2 regions of the Mesorhizobium sp. 2RAF45 genome follow, and region 1 is predicted to be linked to the other one. Evidence: riboswitches for the same ligand, from Rfam matches in the RefSeq annotation. Region 1 holds a riboswitch; the other holds the start of a gene.
The links. A riboswitch is a leader RNA that binds a small molecule or an ion and turns the genes downstream of it on or off. The one in region 1 is predicted to bind thiamine pyrophosphate.

Region 1 (7,403 bases):
AACGATATGACGGGAACCGTGAAATATTGCTGCCGCTGTTTGCCCTTGCCGACGATTCCCCCATGCAGGTTTCCAGCTATATCGATGAGGGCGAAGTGCTGGTCGCGCGGGAGGGCAACAGGATCATCGGCCACGTGCAACTCATCGAGACAGGCGAGGGCGGTGTCTTCGAGATCAAGAGCCTGGCCGTTCGTCCGGCAAGGCAGAGCGAGGGCTTGGGGCGCGCCCTTGTCGCGGCGGCAGTCACCCGCTGCCGCGAGCGCCACGGCCGGCGCCTGATCGTGGCGACCGCGGCGGCCGATATCGGCAATTTGCGGTTTTACCAGAGACAGGGCTTTCGAATGTCTCGCATCGTGCAGGATGCGTTCGGGCCATCGACCGGTTACCCCGAAGGCTCGGCTGTGAACGGCATTCCGCTGCGCGACCAGGTGGTCTTCGAACGCGACCTCGGCGCGGATTGAGGTGAGGATCGTCCACCCCGCGCTCCAGCTTCGGGACTGTCGCAAACCATCCAATAGCCCGCTCCGGTTCGCCGGGAGGGCTATTTTGCGTTTCTGGGCTTAGGCGAGGATGTTGACGGCGCGGGCGGCGACCAGTGCGATCGTCAGCAGCGATATCATCGACTCGGCCATCATCAAAAGCTTGGCCCGCTGCGACAGCGGCAAGGTGTCGGTCGGCGAAAACGCCGTCGCATTGGTGAAGGCGAGGAAGAAATAGTCGACGAAGCCAGGCAGCCAGTCGCGGATCTCGCGGTCGTTCAAGGTCATTTGCGGGAACAGGAAGTCGGAATGGGCGCGATTGACGAGGCCGCAGGTCGGCGGCCCGCCGCGGTCCGTGCTCCAGAACCACAAGGCAAAGACGATGACATTGGTGACCCAAATGTTGAGCGCGTCGATGAGCAGCGTCTGGCCGGTGGAGCCGGCATGGCCCGCCAGCAAGGCGCGCACCAGGAACACCAGCGAACCGCAATTCATGATGCTGACGACGCCGGTCATCACCAGCGCGGTCCTGCGGATGATGACGCGAAACCGGCCGACCAGATACCAGTGCTCCTCCTCGACCGCTTTCTGGCTGGCGACCTGTGTCCAGGCGGTGGCGACGGACAGGGGCACGAGCAGGGCGGCCTCCAGCGCCGGCGCCAGCCAGCGCGGGCCGAACGAAAGATCGTTGATCACTAGGAGCTGCAAACAAATGATGACGAGGACCGCCGCGCGTGCCAGCCAGAAGTCGAGCGCGCGATGGTGGATGACGGCATGCTGGTGACGCATCGAATATCCGGGATGTTCAGACAGGATCAAATGGGCGGCTGTTCTGCCGGGGGAGGGCAACGGAGCGCCGAAATTCCTGCCCAATCTTGGTCTTGCAATGGCCTGCAAGTATACTTTTTCGTAAGCTTTCACGTTGGGGCTGTTCGGCAAACCGGACGATGTGGTTTAAGCGCCGCATGGTGGGAATAGACGACTCCATGGATGGTTGGGAGCCGGCGGGGCTGACTGCCGCCGGCCTTGACTCGTCATCGGTATGGCCCGGCCTGCTCCGCCATCCCTGGTATTTGTTGGCGCTTTTGTGCCTGGTGCAGATCCTGTGCTGGACGGTGGTGCCGGCACTGATCGATCCCGCCCCGCCCGGCGATGTGGTGGAAGGTTTCATGTGGGGCCGCGAATGGGTGCTGTTGACCTACAAGCACCCGCAGCTTCCAGGCTGGCTGCTCGAAACCAGCCATCTTCTGACCGGATCGTTCCGCTGGCCACAATATATGCTTGCCCAGCTGACGATCTCGTCGACCTTCATCCTGGTCTATCTGCTGGCCCGCGACATGCTCGGGCAAAGCCGTGCGCTGGCCGCCGTGCTTTTGATGCCGTCGGTCTATTTCTTCGGCTGGCCGACCCCGCAATTCAATCATGACTACGCGCAGATGCCGTTCTGGGCGGCCATTTGCTGGTTGCTCTGGCGCGCCGGCCGTGGCGGCGGGCCGGGCTGGTGGCTGGCGCTCGGACTGGTGTCGGGCGTCGGGCTCTATGCCAAGTTCTCCACCGGCCTGCTGCTTGCCTTCGGCGCGCTCTGGCTGTTGTATGACGCACGCGCGCGCAGCCGGCTGGCGACGCCCTGGCCATGGCTCGGCCTTGCCGTCTTTCTCGCCGTTGCCGCGCCGCTGGCCATAGCGCTCTACCGCATCGATTTCCTGCCGCTGACCTATTTCGCAGCCCGCGACCAATGGGTGACCGAAAACCGGGCGCGTCTCTACTACATCGGCGTCCAGATGGCCGGGCTCTCCGGCTTGCTTCTGGTGCTGACGATATCCGGGTTGTTGCGGCGCTCGCCGGCCCCAGAAGCGCCGGTCGAGCGCGGCATTCTGGTCTATCTCGTGTGGATGGGGCTCGGCCCGGCGACCCTGATCATGGTGGCCTCGTTGTTCACCGGCACCGGCGAGTCCTGGGGCGCGCCGATGTACAATCTTGTCGGCGTCACGGTGCTCGCCTTTCTTGGCCACCGGCTCGGCGCCATCGAGATGCGAAGGCTGGCGATCTGCGCGTTCCTCTGCATCCTCACCATGTCGGGTGCCTATGCGGCGCTGCGCTGGACGGGCTGCAATGTGCGGGGGCGCCTGGACGCCGTCTGCTGGCCGGCACAGCCGATCGCGGACGAGGCCGAGGCGGTCTGGCACGCGGCGGCGCCCGGCCGGCTCGACATTGTCGGCGGCGATACCCAGGTGGCTATGCTGGCGGGCCTCAATGCCTATGACAAGCCGTCGATCTTCACCGATCTCGATACGCGGTTCGCGCCCTGGATCACCAGGCAGCGCTTGCACGACCACGGCATGCTGATGGTTTGGCCAGGGCATGACGTTCCGCCGCAGTTGCAGACATGGCTGGGCAACCTCCCGGTCAAGACGGTTCTTTTCAATTGGTCGCGCACGGCGCCGCCGGTGGCAATCAGCTTTGCCGCCATTCCGCCCGGCACGCTGTATCCGCCGCTTGCCGTCGACAGCCGGACCCTGCATCCGGGCAACTGAAACGGTTCGATCCCCGACCGCGTCGTGATATCGTTCGCTCATGGCCGCGTTGTTTCCACGCGACTGGACGAAGCGGACGACAATGCCCATCTATTGGGAAATCCAATTTTGTCCGCGCAATTCCGGGCGGGAAACCGCTACATGAGCTGGAATTGCCTTTTGAGGAGACGTGACATGGCGACTTCGACCGAACGCGCAGTGCTTGCCGGTGGCTGTTTCTGGGGCATGCAGGATCTGATACGGCGCTATCCCGGCGTCATCTCCACGCGTGTCGGCTATAGCGGCGGTGATGTAGCCAACGCCACCTATCGCAACCACGGCACCCATGCCGAAGCCATCGAGATCAATTTCGATCCGGCCGTGATTAGCTATCGCACGCTGCTGGAGCGCTTTTTCCAGATCCACGATCCGACGACGCGCAACCGCCAGGGCAACGATGTCGGGATGAGCTACCGTTCGGCGATCTACTATACGAGCGACGAGCAGAAACGCGTCGCCGAAGACACCATCGCCGATGTCGATGCTTCCGGCCTGTGGCCTGGCAAGGTCGTCACGGAAGTCGCGCCGGCCGGCGCCTTCTGGGAAGCCGAGCCCGAGCACCAGGATTATCTGGAGAAATATCCAAACGGCTACACCTGCCACTTCGTCAGGCCGGGCTGGAAACTGCCGGTTCGCGAAAAGGCCGCATCCTAACGGTTGGCACAAAGCATCGTTGGAAGTGATATCGAAAAGCCGCCGGATGTCCGGCGGCTTTTTTGTTTTTGGACAATCACTTACTTGCCACAGTTGTTGTCATTCACGGTGGGCGCCGTCAAATTGCCGTTGGCATCGGACTGCGCACCTTGGGGGTTGGTCGGGCAATTCCGATCCGCATTGGAGTTCATGTCGCCCGGCGCGATGGTGGTGCTGTTGGTAATTGCCGGATCGACCGTATTGGGCGAAGCCGGCGTGCTCGGGTCTACAGTCACTGAGTGGCCGCTGCCGCCTGACCCATCCATGCCGTTTGCGGTGTTGCTTTGCGCCATCGCGGAAGTGGCAAGCGCAACGGTGAACGCCGAAGCTGCGAGGATTTTCATGAACATGGTTTTGCCTCCATTTCTGTGAACTCGCCGCGTTGCGACTGGTGGGACAACCTCTCGGCTTGGCGAAGGTTCCCCATAAAATTCCGACTGCGCGGCGTCGCCAGCGTCCACGCAACGGCCAGAGTTGGTGCAACGCTTTTGGCCCGGTGCGCTGAAAAAACGGCTTCCCCTTCCGTTCGAATGGTGCTTTAACGCGTCCATCCACAGGGGTGCTCCGTACGGTCGGGGCTGAGACGGGGGCGGCAAGCCCACAGACCCTAGAAGCTGATCTGGGTAATACCAGCGGAGCGAGGCGGGCTATGTTTTCAGGCGCACAGATTTCCCTATATCCCATGGCCGACGATTTCGTCGGCGTCATCCTGGGCGCGCTCGGCGCGCTCGATCCCTACCGGGACAGGCTCCGGATCGAAACCGACGACATCTCGACCTTGCTGGTCGGGCCGCCCGAAGTGTTGTTCCCGGCGCTGCGCGACCTGTTCGTGGCGGCGGCGCAGAGCGGCAAGCATTGCGTGCTGTCGGCCGCCATTTCGCGCGGCTGTCCTGGCGAGCCGGACGATCCGATCTGCCGCTCCGACGCGTTTGGCGGGCCTGTCGGGCCGCTCGGGCCGCGCAAGGAAGCCGCCATCGCCGCCGTGCGCAGCGCTGCTGCCACCGGCCAGCCGGCGGCGGCGCAGTTCTCGCTCTATGTGATGGGCACCGGCGACCACATCGATGAGATCTATGGCTGCATCGATTTCCTGAAACAGTCCGGCGTCTACGATCGCTCCAAGAATTTTTGCACCAAACTGCGCGGCGATACCGGCGCGATCTTTTCGGCGCTGAACGAAGCCTTCTGCCGCTTCGGACCGGGCGCGGGCCACGTAACCCTTGACGTCACGGTTTCCGCCAACAGCCCCACCGCTGTCTGAGTCTGAAACACCCGCTTGCTCTACGCGCGGTCGAGGTTGTCCTCTCGTGGTCTCATTGTCGTCAAGCCGCCCGCGGCAGCTCGCGGGTCTCTTCGCCAGGGCGGCACCGGCCGTGATGTCGGTCGGGTTGCTGCTCGTGGCCTGGGAACTCTACGCAAATTATTCCGGCATCAAGCCGACGATCCTGCCAGCGCCGTCGCGCGTCTTCGAACAGGCGATGCTCAATCGCGAGGCGCTGATCGACAACGCCGTTCCCACCATCCGCGCCACGCTGATCGGCTTTGCCTGCTCGCTCGGCGCCGCTTTCGCGCTGTCGATGCTGGTCGACTTCTTCCAGCCGCTGCGGCGCGCGCTGTTTCCTGTCTTCATCGTCAGCCAGACCTTGCCGCTGGTGGCCATCGCGCCGCTGGTGGTGCTGTGGTTCGGCTTCGGTTTGACGCCAAAGATCATGCTGGTGGCGCTGGTCACCTTTTTCCCGATGCTGGTGGCTCTGGTGCAGGGCTACGAGGCGACCGAGGTGGAGATCGGCCAGATGCTGCGCGCCATGGGGGCAGGGCGCTGGCGTGTCTTCGTTCTGGCGCGGCTGCCTTCGGCACTGCCCTATTTCTTCGCCGGCCTGCGGATCTCCATCACCTATGCCGTGGTCGGCGCCATCTTCGCCGAATATGCCGGTGCGGCCAAGGGACTGGGCATCTACATGCTCAACGCCAAGAACAATTTCCGCCCCGATCTGGTGCTGGCCGCGGTCGGCGTGAGTGCCGCGCTCACGCTGATCCTGTTCGGGCTGACGGCGCTCTTGCAGCGCCTCGCCATGCCCTGGGAACGGATCGGCCGTCAGCCGGCAGGGAAGGGGCCGGGGCGATGAGCCGGCTCGAATTGCGGCATGTGCGCAAGGCGTTTGGCGGGCTCGACGTGCTCGCCGACATTTCGCTCAGCGTCGGTGCCGGCGAATTCGTCTCGATCCTTGGGCCTTCGGGCGCCGGCAAGTCGACGCTGTTCCAGCTTCTGACGGGTGCCGAGCATGGCGAAGGCGAGATGTTGTTCGACGGCATGCCGCTCGACGACCATGGCCGGCATTTCGCATTCATGCCGCAGCGCGACGCCCTGATGCCGTGGCGGCGCATCCTCGACAACACGACACTCGGGCTTGAAGTGCAAGGCGTCAGACGCCAGGTGGCGCGGGCGCGGGTCGTGCCGCTGCTTGCAGAGTTCGGCCTTGCCGGCTTCGAGCGGCATTTTCCGGCACAGCTTTCCGGCGGCATGCGCCAGCGCGCGGCGCTTTTGCGCACGGTGGTGCAGGAGCGCGACATGCTTTTGCTCGACGAACCGTTCGGCGCGCTCGACGCATTGACCCGTGCGGCCATGCAGCGCTGGCTTGAGCAGATGTGGCGTCACCATCGCTGGACGGCGCTGCTGATCACCCACGATGTGCGCGAGGCGGTGTTCCTGTCCGACCGCATCTATGTGCTGTCGGCGCGTCCGGCCCGTGTGTTGCGTGAGATCACGGTGCCCTTGCCGCGTCCGCGAGATCCGACTGGCGCCGCCGCGCAGCAGGCCGGCGCACTCGAGGCCGAGATCCTCGACATCTTGCTCAACCCTCAACCATCCAAAGGACATGACCATGACTGATATGACACGCCGGCAGGCCCTGCTGCTCACCCTTGCCAGCGGTCTTCCGCTGATCGCTGGAGCGAGCCGCGTCTTCGCCGCGACGCAAAAAGTCACCGTCGCGCTGGACTGGACTGTCAACACCAACCACATCGGGCTGTTCGTCGCCCGCGACAAGGGATTTTACCGCGAGGCCGGCCTCGAGGTCGACATTTTACCCTATAGTGACACCGGCGCCGGCACGCTGGTCGCCAACCGCGTTGCCGACTTCGGCATCAACGGCACCATCAGCCTGTTCAGCCAGAAGACCGGCGGGGCCGACTTGAAGGCCGTCTACGCCGTGGTGCAGTCCGAAACCGGCCGCGTGGTCTTCAATGCGGCGCGCAGCGAGATCAAAAGTCCCAGGGATCTTGACGGCCTGACCTATGGCGGTTTCGGCAGCGCCTGGGAAAACGCACTGATCTCGACCATCATCCGCCACGACGGCGGCAAGGGCAATTTCGAAACGGTGACGCTTGGCACTTCCGCCTATGAAGCGCTGGCCAATGGCTCAGTCGACTTCACGCTCGAGGTCTCGACCTGGGAGGGCGTCGAGGCCGAACTCAAGGGCGTCAAGCAGCGGAACTTCGTCTATGCCGACTACGGCGTGCCGGACGAGCACACGACGCTGATCTCGTCGAGCGAAGCCTATCTCAAGGCAAACCCGGCATTAGCGTCGGCCTTTATCCAGGCAACGCGGCGCGGCTATCAGTTCACCGTCGATCATCCGGCCGAAGCCGCCGCGCTGCTGAT
Region 2 (7,403 bases), on a different contig from region 1:
GCCACTCTTCCTCGAGCGCGGCCAGCGTCGCGCGTTCCTTGTCGAGGGCGGCGATGGTTTTCTGGAAGGAGGCCGGATCGCGCTCGTAATAGGCCGGGTCGGCGATGTTGTTCTCCAGCCGCGAGATCGACGCGGTCACCGCCTCGATCTTCTTGGGGAGCGATTCCAGGGCGAATTTCTGCTTGAACGACAGTTTCTTCGCCGGCCCTTTCGGGGCCGCCGGTTCGCTCTTGCCAGGCGCCGGCGCATCGGCCGCTTCAGCCTTGGCCCGCGCCTTGCGGTCGTCGAGCCTGGTGCCGCCGCGTTGCGCCAGCATGTCAGAATAGCCGCCGGCATATTCGACCCAACGGCCGCCGCCGTCCGGCGCGATGATGCTGGTGACGGTGCGGTCAAGGAAATCGCGGTCGTGGCTGACCAGGATGACGGTGCCGGCAAAGCCGGCGACCAGTTCCTGCAGCAGTTCCAGCGTCTCCATGTCGAGATCGTTGGTCGGCTCATCGAGCACCAGGAGGTTTGCCGGCCGGGCCAGCACGCGCGCCAGGATCAGCCGCGCCCGCTCGCCGCCGGACAGTTCGCGCACCGGCGTGCGCGCCTGCTCCGGCTTGAACAGGAAATCCTTCATGTAGGAGACGACATGGCGCTGCTCGCCATTGATGACGAGGTTTTCGCCGCGTCCGTCGGTGAGGTATTGCGCCAGCGTCTCCTGCGGGTCGACTGCCTCGCGCTTCTGGTCGAGCGTGGCGATTTCCAGATTGGTGCCGAGCCGCACCGAGCCGGCATCCGGCGCCAATTCGCCGGTCAGCATCTTCAAAAGCGTCGTCTTGCCGGCGCCGTTCGGTCCGACGAGGCCGACGCGATCGCCGCGCTGGATGCGGGTCGAGAAGCCCTTGACCACGGTGAGGTCGCCAAAGCTCTTCTCGATGTTCTTCGCTTCGATCACCAGCTTGCCGGATTCGGCGGCGTCGCTCGCCACCATGGTCGCGGTGCCCTCGGCGCCCCTATGGCCGCGCAAACGCTGGCGCATGGTCTGCAACTCGCCGAGGCGGCGCATGTTGCGCTTGCGCCGCGCCGTCACGCCATAACGCAGCCAGTGTTCTTCACGCACGATCTGGCGGCCAAGCTTGTGCTGCTCGCGCTCTTCCTCTTCCAACACCTGGTCGCGCCATTCCTCGAAATGGCCAAAACCCTTGTCCAGCCTGCGGGTCTGGCCACGATCGAGCCAGACGGTGGCGCGCGACACGCGCTCTAGAAAGCGGCGGTCGTGCGAGATGACGATGAGTGCCGAGGAGGTGCGCACGAGCTCCTCTTCCAGCCATTCGATGACCGACAGGTCAAGATGATTGGTCGGCTCATCAAGCAGCAGGATGTCGGGTTCCGGCGCCATGACACGGGCCAGGGCTGCGCGCCTGGCCTCGCCACCTGAGAGATCACCCGGCCGTTCCTCGCCGGTGAGGCCAAGATGCTCCATGAGATAGGAGGCGCGGTAGGGATCGTCGGCTGGCCCGAGGCCCGCCTCGACATAGGCACGCACGGTGACGAAACCTTCCATGTCGGGCATCTGCGGCAGATAGCGGACGGTTGCCGAGGGCTGGCGAAACACCTCACCGTCCTGCGGCTCGATCAGGCCGGCCGCGATCTTAAGCAGCGTCGACTTGCCGGACCCGTTGCGGCCGACCAGCGCGATCTTGTCACCGGCCGAAGCCGTCAAGGCGGCGCCGTCGAGCAGCGGTGTGCCGCCGAAGGTCAGTCTTATCCCGTCGAGATTGAGAAGAGGCGGGGCCATGTCAGCTTTCAGGTAGTGGATACGGATGCGCGAGCAGCAGCGCGCGGCCGTGGCCGAGCGCGATGTCGAGGCGGCCCCGGACCTCGTTGGAAATGGTCAGCGACGAGCCGAACGCCACTACGACCTGGTTCAACGGCCATTTGGCGCCGGTGACGGTCAGGCCGGCAAGTTCGGAAAAGCCGAGGATCGAAAACAGCGTGCCGTCGGCATAGTCGAAGCCGGCCGTTCCCGACAGCAACGGGACACCTTCCTGGGCGCCGCTGGTCAACAGCACCTCGGTTCCGGCTTCGGCCAGGCGCAGGGCGAGCGCCAGATGCAGGAAAGCGTGGTCGGCGCGCTTGCCGCCGAACGCGCCCGCCAGCACCAGGCTAGTCGCGCCACGCTCGAGGGCTGCGGCAATCGCCAATTCGCCGTCGGTCTTGTCCTTCTCCGCCGGGAAGGTTCGGCGGGGCACTGCGGCGAGGTCGGCGGGGAGATCGGCCGGCACCGAATCGAAATCACCCACCCATAGTTCCGGCACAAGGCCGAGCAGCCGGGCATGGCCGATGCCGGCGTCGGCGGCAATGATGCGCGAGCCGTCGACCTGGCGGTCGAGCCGGGGCGTGCGGATGAGATCGCCGCCAAGCAGGATGGTGAATGTGCTCATATCCGGTGGCCTGTACCAGCCCGGCAGCGGAAACGGAAGGCCGGCAAACTGCCACTTGCGCGGTTCCCCGGCCCGGCCTATGTGTCGAAACGCTCTAACGGGGTGCCGAACGCGATCTTCGCGGACCGGCTGAGAGGCAGTCTCGCCAACCCGCTGAACCTGATCCGGTTTGTACCGGCGGAGGGATTAGACGTTTCGGACAGTCCGGCGCCTCAATTCCTTGCAATTCGAACGAAGGAGGCGCCGATGCGCACGCTTTTATACGCTCTTGTCTCGACCATGGTCGTGGCGCTGTCCGGGCCGGCCTTGGCCAAGGACAAGCTCACCGTCTACACCTATGAAAGCTTCACCGCCGACTGGGGGCCAGGCCCGGTGGTGAAGAAGGAATTCGAGGCCGAATGCGGCTGCGACGTAGAGTTCGTCTCGGTCGCCGATGGCGTGGCCCTGCTCAACCGCGTCAAGCTAGAAGGCGCGTCAACCAAGGCCGACATCGTACTTGGCCTCGACACCAATCTCACCGCCGATGCCAAGGCTAGCGGGTTGTTTGCCCCGCATGGCGCGGTCTCCGATGTCAACGTGCCGGGTGGCTGGAGCGACGATACTTTTGTTCCCTTCGACTACGGCTATTTCGCCGTCGTCTACGACACCGAAAAACTGAAGACGCCGCCGAAGAGCCTGAAGGAACTGGTCGAAGGCAGTGCCGACGACAAGATCGTCATCCAGGATCCGCGCACCTCGACGCCGGGCCTCGGCCTGCTGTTGTGGGTGAAGTCGGTCTATGGCGACAAGGCGCCGGAAGCCTGGGCCAAGCTCAAGACGAAGGTGCTGACCGTGACGCCGGGCTGGAGCGAGGCCTATGGCCTGTTCACCAAGGGCGAGGCGCCGATGGTGTTGTCCTACACGACCTCGCCGGCCTATCACATGGTCGCCGAGAACACGCAGCGCTACCAGGCCGCTTCTTTCGAGGAGGGCGAATATCTGCAGATCGAGGTCGCGGGAATCACCACGAACGGAGCCAAGAACCCGCTGGCGGCAAAATTCATCGCCTTCATGACCGGGCCGAAATTCCAGGACGCGATCCCGGAGACCAACTGGATGTTCCCGGCCGGAAAGACCGACAAGCCGCTCAACCCGGCCTTCGACAAGCTGGTCAAGCCGACCAAGACCCTGCTGTTCAGCCCCGAAGAGGTTGCCGCCAACCGCAAGGCCTGGGTGGATGAATGGCTGGCGGTGATGAGCAAATAGGCAGAGTGGTGACGCCGGCGCAAACCACGGATTCACGCGTCAGCGCCGGCATCATCGCGCTCGCCGCGATCACGCTGCTGATCGGCGGCGCATTCGCGGGCCTGCTCGTCGAAGGCGCCCATGATTTTTCGGGAGCCTGGGCGGCCTTCGATCCCTACCTGCTGCGCGTCGTGCGCTTCACGCTTTGGCAGGCAGTCCTCTCGACCCTGCTTTCGGTGATCCCGGCGCTGTTCGTGGCGCGCGCCCTGTCGCGGCATCCGCGTTTCTTCGGCCGCGCCTTCATCCTGCAACTCTTCGCCGTGCCGCTGGCGCTGCCGGCGATCGTCGCGGCGCTTGGCATACTGGCGCTGTACGGCCGTGCCGGCTATTTCGCCGGCCTGTTCAGCGCCGTCGGCGGCCAGGGTTGGCCAGGCATCTATGGCTTGTCCGGCATTCTCGTCGCCCACGTCTTCTTCAACCTGCCGTTGGCGACCCGCCTGTTCCTCGAGGCGCTGCAGACGATACCCGCCGACCAGTGGCGGCTGGCAAGCCAGCTCGGCATGGCGGCGCGGCCGGCCTTCCGGCTGATCGAATGGCCGACGCTGCGCGCCGCTCTGCCGGGTGTCGCCGGGCTGGTCTTCATGCTCTGCATCACCTCCTTCACCATCGTTTTGACGCTTGGCGGCGGACCGGCGGCAACGACGCTGGAGGTCGGCATCTACCAGGCGCTGCGCTTCGATTTCGATCCGGCGCGGGCGGTCGCCCTGACATTGCTGCAGATTGCCTTGACCTTCATCGTGGTGCTGGCGCTGACGCGGCTTGGCGCCAATGTCGTCGGCGACACCACCCTGCCAGTGGCGCCGCGCCGTTATCTCTCCGTCGACACGACCGAGGCGTCACTCAACGCCGTGTTCATCGTGCTGGCGCTGCTGTTCGTTATCGGACCGATGGCCGCGACCGTCTCGGCAGGCTTGGGCGCCGATCTCGGCCGGCTCGCCGGCGAGGCCGCTGTCCGGCAGGCGACGCTGACCAGTGCGGTGCTCGCTTTCCTGTCGGCGCTGCTTTCAGTGATGCTGTCGTTGGCGCTGACCATGGCGCGACGGGCACTCGCGTTGAGGCGCCGCGCCGGTCGAAGGACACTGCTCGAACACGCCACGGATACCGGCGCCGGTTTTGTGCTGGTCGTGCCGCCGATCGTCATCGGAGCCGGCTGGTTCCTCCTGCTGCGCCATGCCGGCGATGTCTTTGCCATCGCCCCGGTCATGGTCGTCACCGTCAATTCTGTCATGGCGATGCCTTTCGCGCTGCGCGCCGTCCGTCCCGCCTATGACGCGGCGAGCGAGCGCCACGAACGGCTCTGCGCGCAGCTCGGCATTTCCGGCTGGGCCAGGCTGCGGCTGGTCGACTGGCCGTCATTGCGGCGGCCGCTCGCCACCGCCTTCGCCTTCGCCATGGCGCTGTCGCTCGGCGATCTCGGCGTTATCGCGCTGTTCGGCAGTGATTCCGTGCAGACCTTGCCTTACCTTCTCCTGGCGCGCATGGGCAGCTACCGCACGCAGGACGCCGCCGGCCTGGCGCTGTTGCTTGGCCTCGTTTGCCTCACCTTGGTGCTGGCGGCGGACTGGCTGGGAAGAGACAAGGTCCGCAATGTCTGACGGAGCGATGAGAGGGAAGGGTGTTCCGGTGCGGCTGGACAAGGTCTCGTTCAGCTATGGCGAGGCGCCGCTCACCTTCGATGTCGCGTTCGCGGCGGCGGAAATCACCGCCATCATGGGGCCGAGCGGTTCGGGCAAGTCGACGCTGCTCAATCTGGTCGCCGGCTTCGAGACGCCGCAGTCGGGCCGCGTGCTGATCGGCGGGGCCGATGTCGGCGCAGCGCCGCCAGCCGCACGGCCGGTGTCGATGGTGTTTCAGGAAAACAACCTTTTTGCGCATCTCTCCGTCGAGCAGAATGTCGGGCTCGGCCGCTCGCCATCGCTGCGGCTGACCGAAGCCGATCGAACCGCCATTGCCGAAGCGTTGGAACGCACAGGCCTTGGCGGCAAGGACAAGCGGCTGCCGCGCGAACTCTCCGGCGGCGAGCGCCAGCGTGTCGCCCTGGCGCGCGTGCTGGTGCGCGATCGCCCGGTGCTTCTGCTCGACGAACCCTTCGCTTCGCTCGGGCCTGCCTTACGCGACGATATGCTCGACCTGGTTGCCGGCGTGCATGCGGAGCGCGGCATGACGGTGCTGTTCGTCACGCACCAGCCACAGGACGCCCGCCGCATTGGCCGCAATGTGGTGTTTCTGGACAATGGCGCCGTCGCGGCCACCGGCAGCGCGGACGATTTCTTTGTTGGGGCTGGTCCGGAGGCGTTCCGGCGCTATGTCGGTGCAGGTGCCGGCAATGCCGTATCACGAGATATTGCCCGGAAGCGGACATAATTTACGGTCAAACCGGTATCAGGCAACGGGGCGCTTGCTTGCCATGGCAGAAGTAGTGTGGCTAGGTCCGCCCTATTGGTTTGGCACAAGCCGTGATTTGCCTACGGTACTCGTCACACGCCCCTAGGGACGTGTGACGAGTACCGTAGAAATTTGTTTTTGCGCATGACAGGTTCCGGAGATCGCCCCCGATTTTCGTGGTCATGCGCCGGGACCTGAAAGGAAGCCGCTCTGGCGATCGGCGTCGACAAGCTACGAATGAACCCGCTAGCGCGCTTTCTGGCGCTGGCCGGCTTTGCCGTGGCGCTCGCAAGCTGCCAGATGTTCACGCCTCCGGAAGTCCAGGAATCCGGCTTCCAACCGTCCGACAAGCCGATCACGGTCGACAATGTCAGTGCCAACAACAAGCTCGCCGAACTGGCCAAGGCGCAGCATCCGCGCATCCTGGCGACCTATGGCGGCGAATATTCCGATCCCAAGCTTGAGCGCATGGTCGCCAAGGTCGTCGGCAATCTGACCGTTGTGTCGGCGAACCCGACCCAGACTTACCGCATCACCATCCTCAATTCGCCCAACGTCAACGCCTTCGCACTGCCGGGCGGCTATCTCTACATCACGCGCGGTCTGCTGGCGCTGGCGAATGATTCGTCCGAGCTCGCCGCCGTCATCGCGCATGAGATGGGCCACGTCACCGCCAATCACGGCCTGCAGCGCCAGCAGCTGGAGGCCGAGGAAGGCCTGGCGACCAAAGTGGTTTCCGACGTGCTCGGCGACAGCCCGACCGCCAAGGCGGCTTTGATCCGCGGCAAGCTCCGGCTGGCGCAGTTCTCGCGCAACCAGGAGCTGGAGGCCGACGCCATCGGCATCAAGTCGATCGGCGAAGCCGGCTACGACCCTTATGCCGCCGGCCGCTTCCTGCAGTCGATGTCGGCCTATACCGATTTCCGCTCGATCAGCGGCGCCACCGACGCCAGCCTCGACTTTCTGGCGACGCACCCCAACACGCCGCAGCGCATCGACCTGGCGCAGCGCCATGCCCGCCAGTTCGGCGCGCCCGGTGTCGGCACGCGCGACCGCGATTCCTTCCTCGCCGGCATAGACGGCCTGCTCTATGGCGATACGCCGGAGGAAGGCTATGTGCGTGGCGAGACCTTCCTTCATCCGGGCCTCGGCGTGTCCTTCACGGTGCCGGACGGTTTCATCATCGACAATTCGGCGGCGGCGGTGACGGCGACCGGGCCTGGCGACATAGCGATCCGCTTCGACGGCGTTTCGATCGACAAGAACCGCGCCTTGACCGACTACATCAGAAGCGGCTGGGTGGCC

Region 2: it holds a riboswitch for thiamine pyrophosphate, as region 1 does, so the genes downstream of both, thiB (thiamine ABC transporter substrate binding subunit) here and AB4Z43_RS04405 (YkoF family thiamine/hydroxymethylpyrimidine-binding protein) in region 1, are expected to answer to the same signal.

What each region holds. Positions count from the first base shown of each region.
Region 1 is NZ_JBFRGG010000001.1:904,052-911,454, reverse strand. Features, by position in the region: gene AB4Z43_RS04430 (GNAT family N-acetyltransferase) at 1-461, shown strand, start outside; gene AB4Z43_RS04425 (hypothetical protein) at 561-1,268, opposite strand; gene AB4Z43_RS04420 (glycosyltransferase family 39 protein) at 1,466-3,013, shown strand; gene msrA (peptide-methionine (S)-S-oxide reductase MsrA) at 3,188-3,706, shown strand; gene AB4Z43_RS04410 (hypothetical protein) at 3,787-4,095, opposite strand; TPP riboswitch at 4,291-4,404, shown strand; gene AB4Z43_RS04405 (YkoF family thiamine/hydroxymethylpyrimidine-binding protein) at 4,395-5,003, shown strand; gene AB4Z43_RS04400 (ABC transporter permease) at 5,119-5,868, shown strand; gene AB4Z43_RS04395 (ABC transporter ATP-binding protein) at 5,865-6,632, shown strand; gene AB4Z43_RS04390 (ABC transporter substrate-binding protein) at 6,625-7,403, shown strand, end outside.
Region 2 is NZ_JBFRGG010000012.1:331-7,733, forward strand. Features, by position in the region: gene AB4Z43_RS25180 (ABC-F family ATP-binding cassette domain-containing protein) at 1-1,783, opposite strand, end outside; gene AB4Z43_RS25185 (thiamine diphosphokinase) at 1,785-2,429, opposite strand; TPP riboswitch at 2,518-2,632, shown strand; gene thiB (thiamine ABC transporter substrate binding subunit) at 2,676-3,674, shown strand; gene thiP (thiamine/thiamine pyrophosphate ABC transporter permease) at 3,650-5,308, shown strand; gene thiQ (thiamine ABC transporter ATP-binding protein) at 5,301-6,077, shown strand; gene AB4Z43_RS25205 (M48 family metalloprotease) at 6,336-7,403, shown strand, end outside.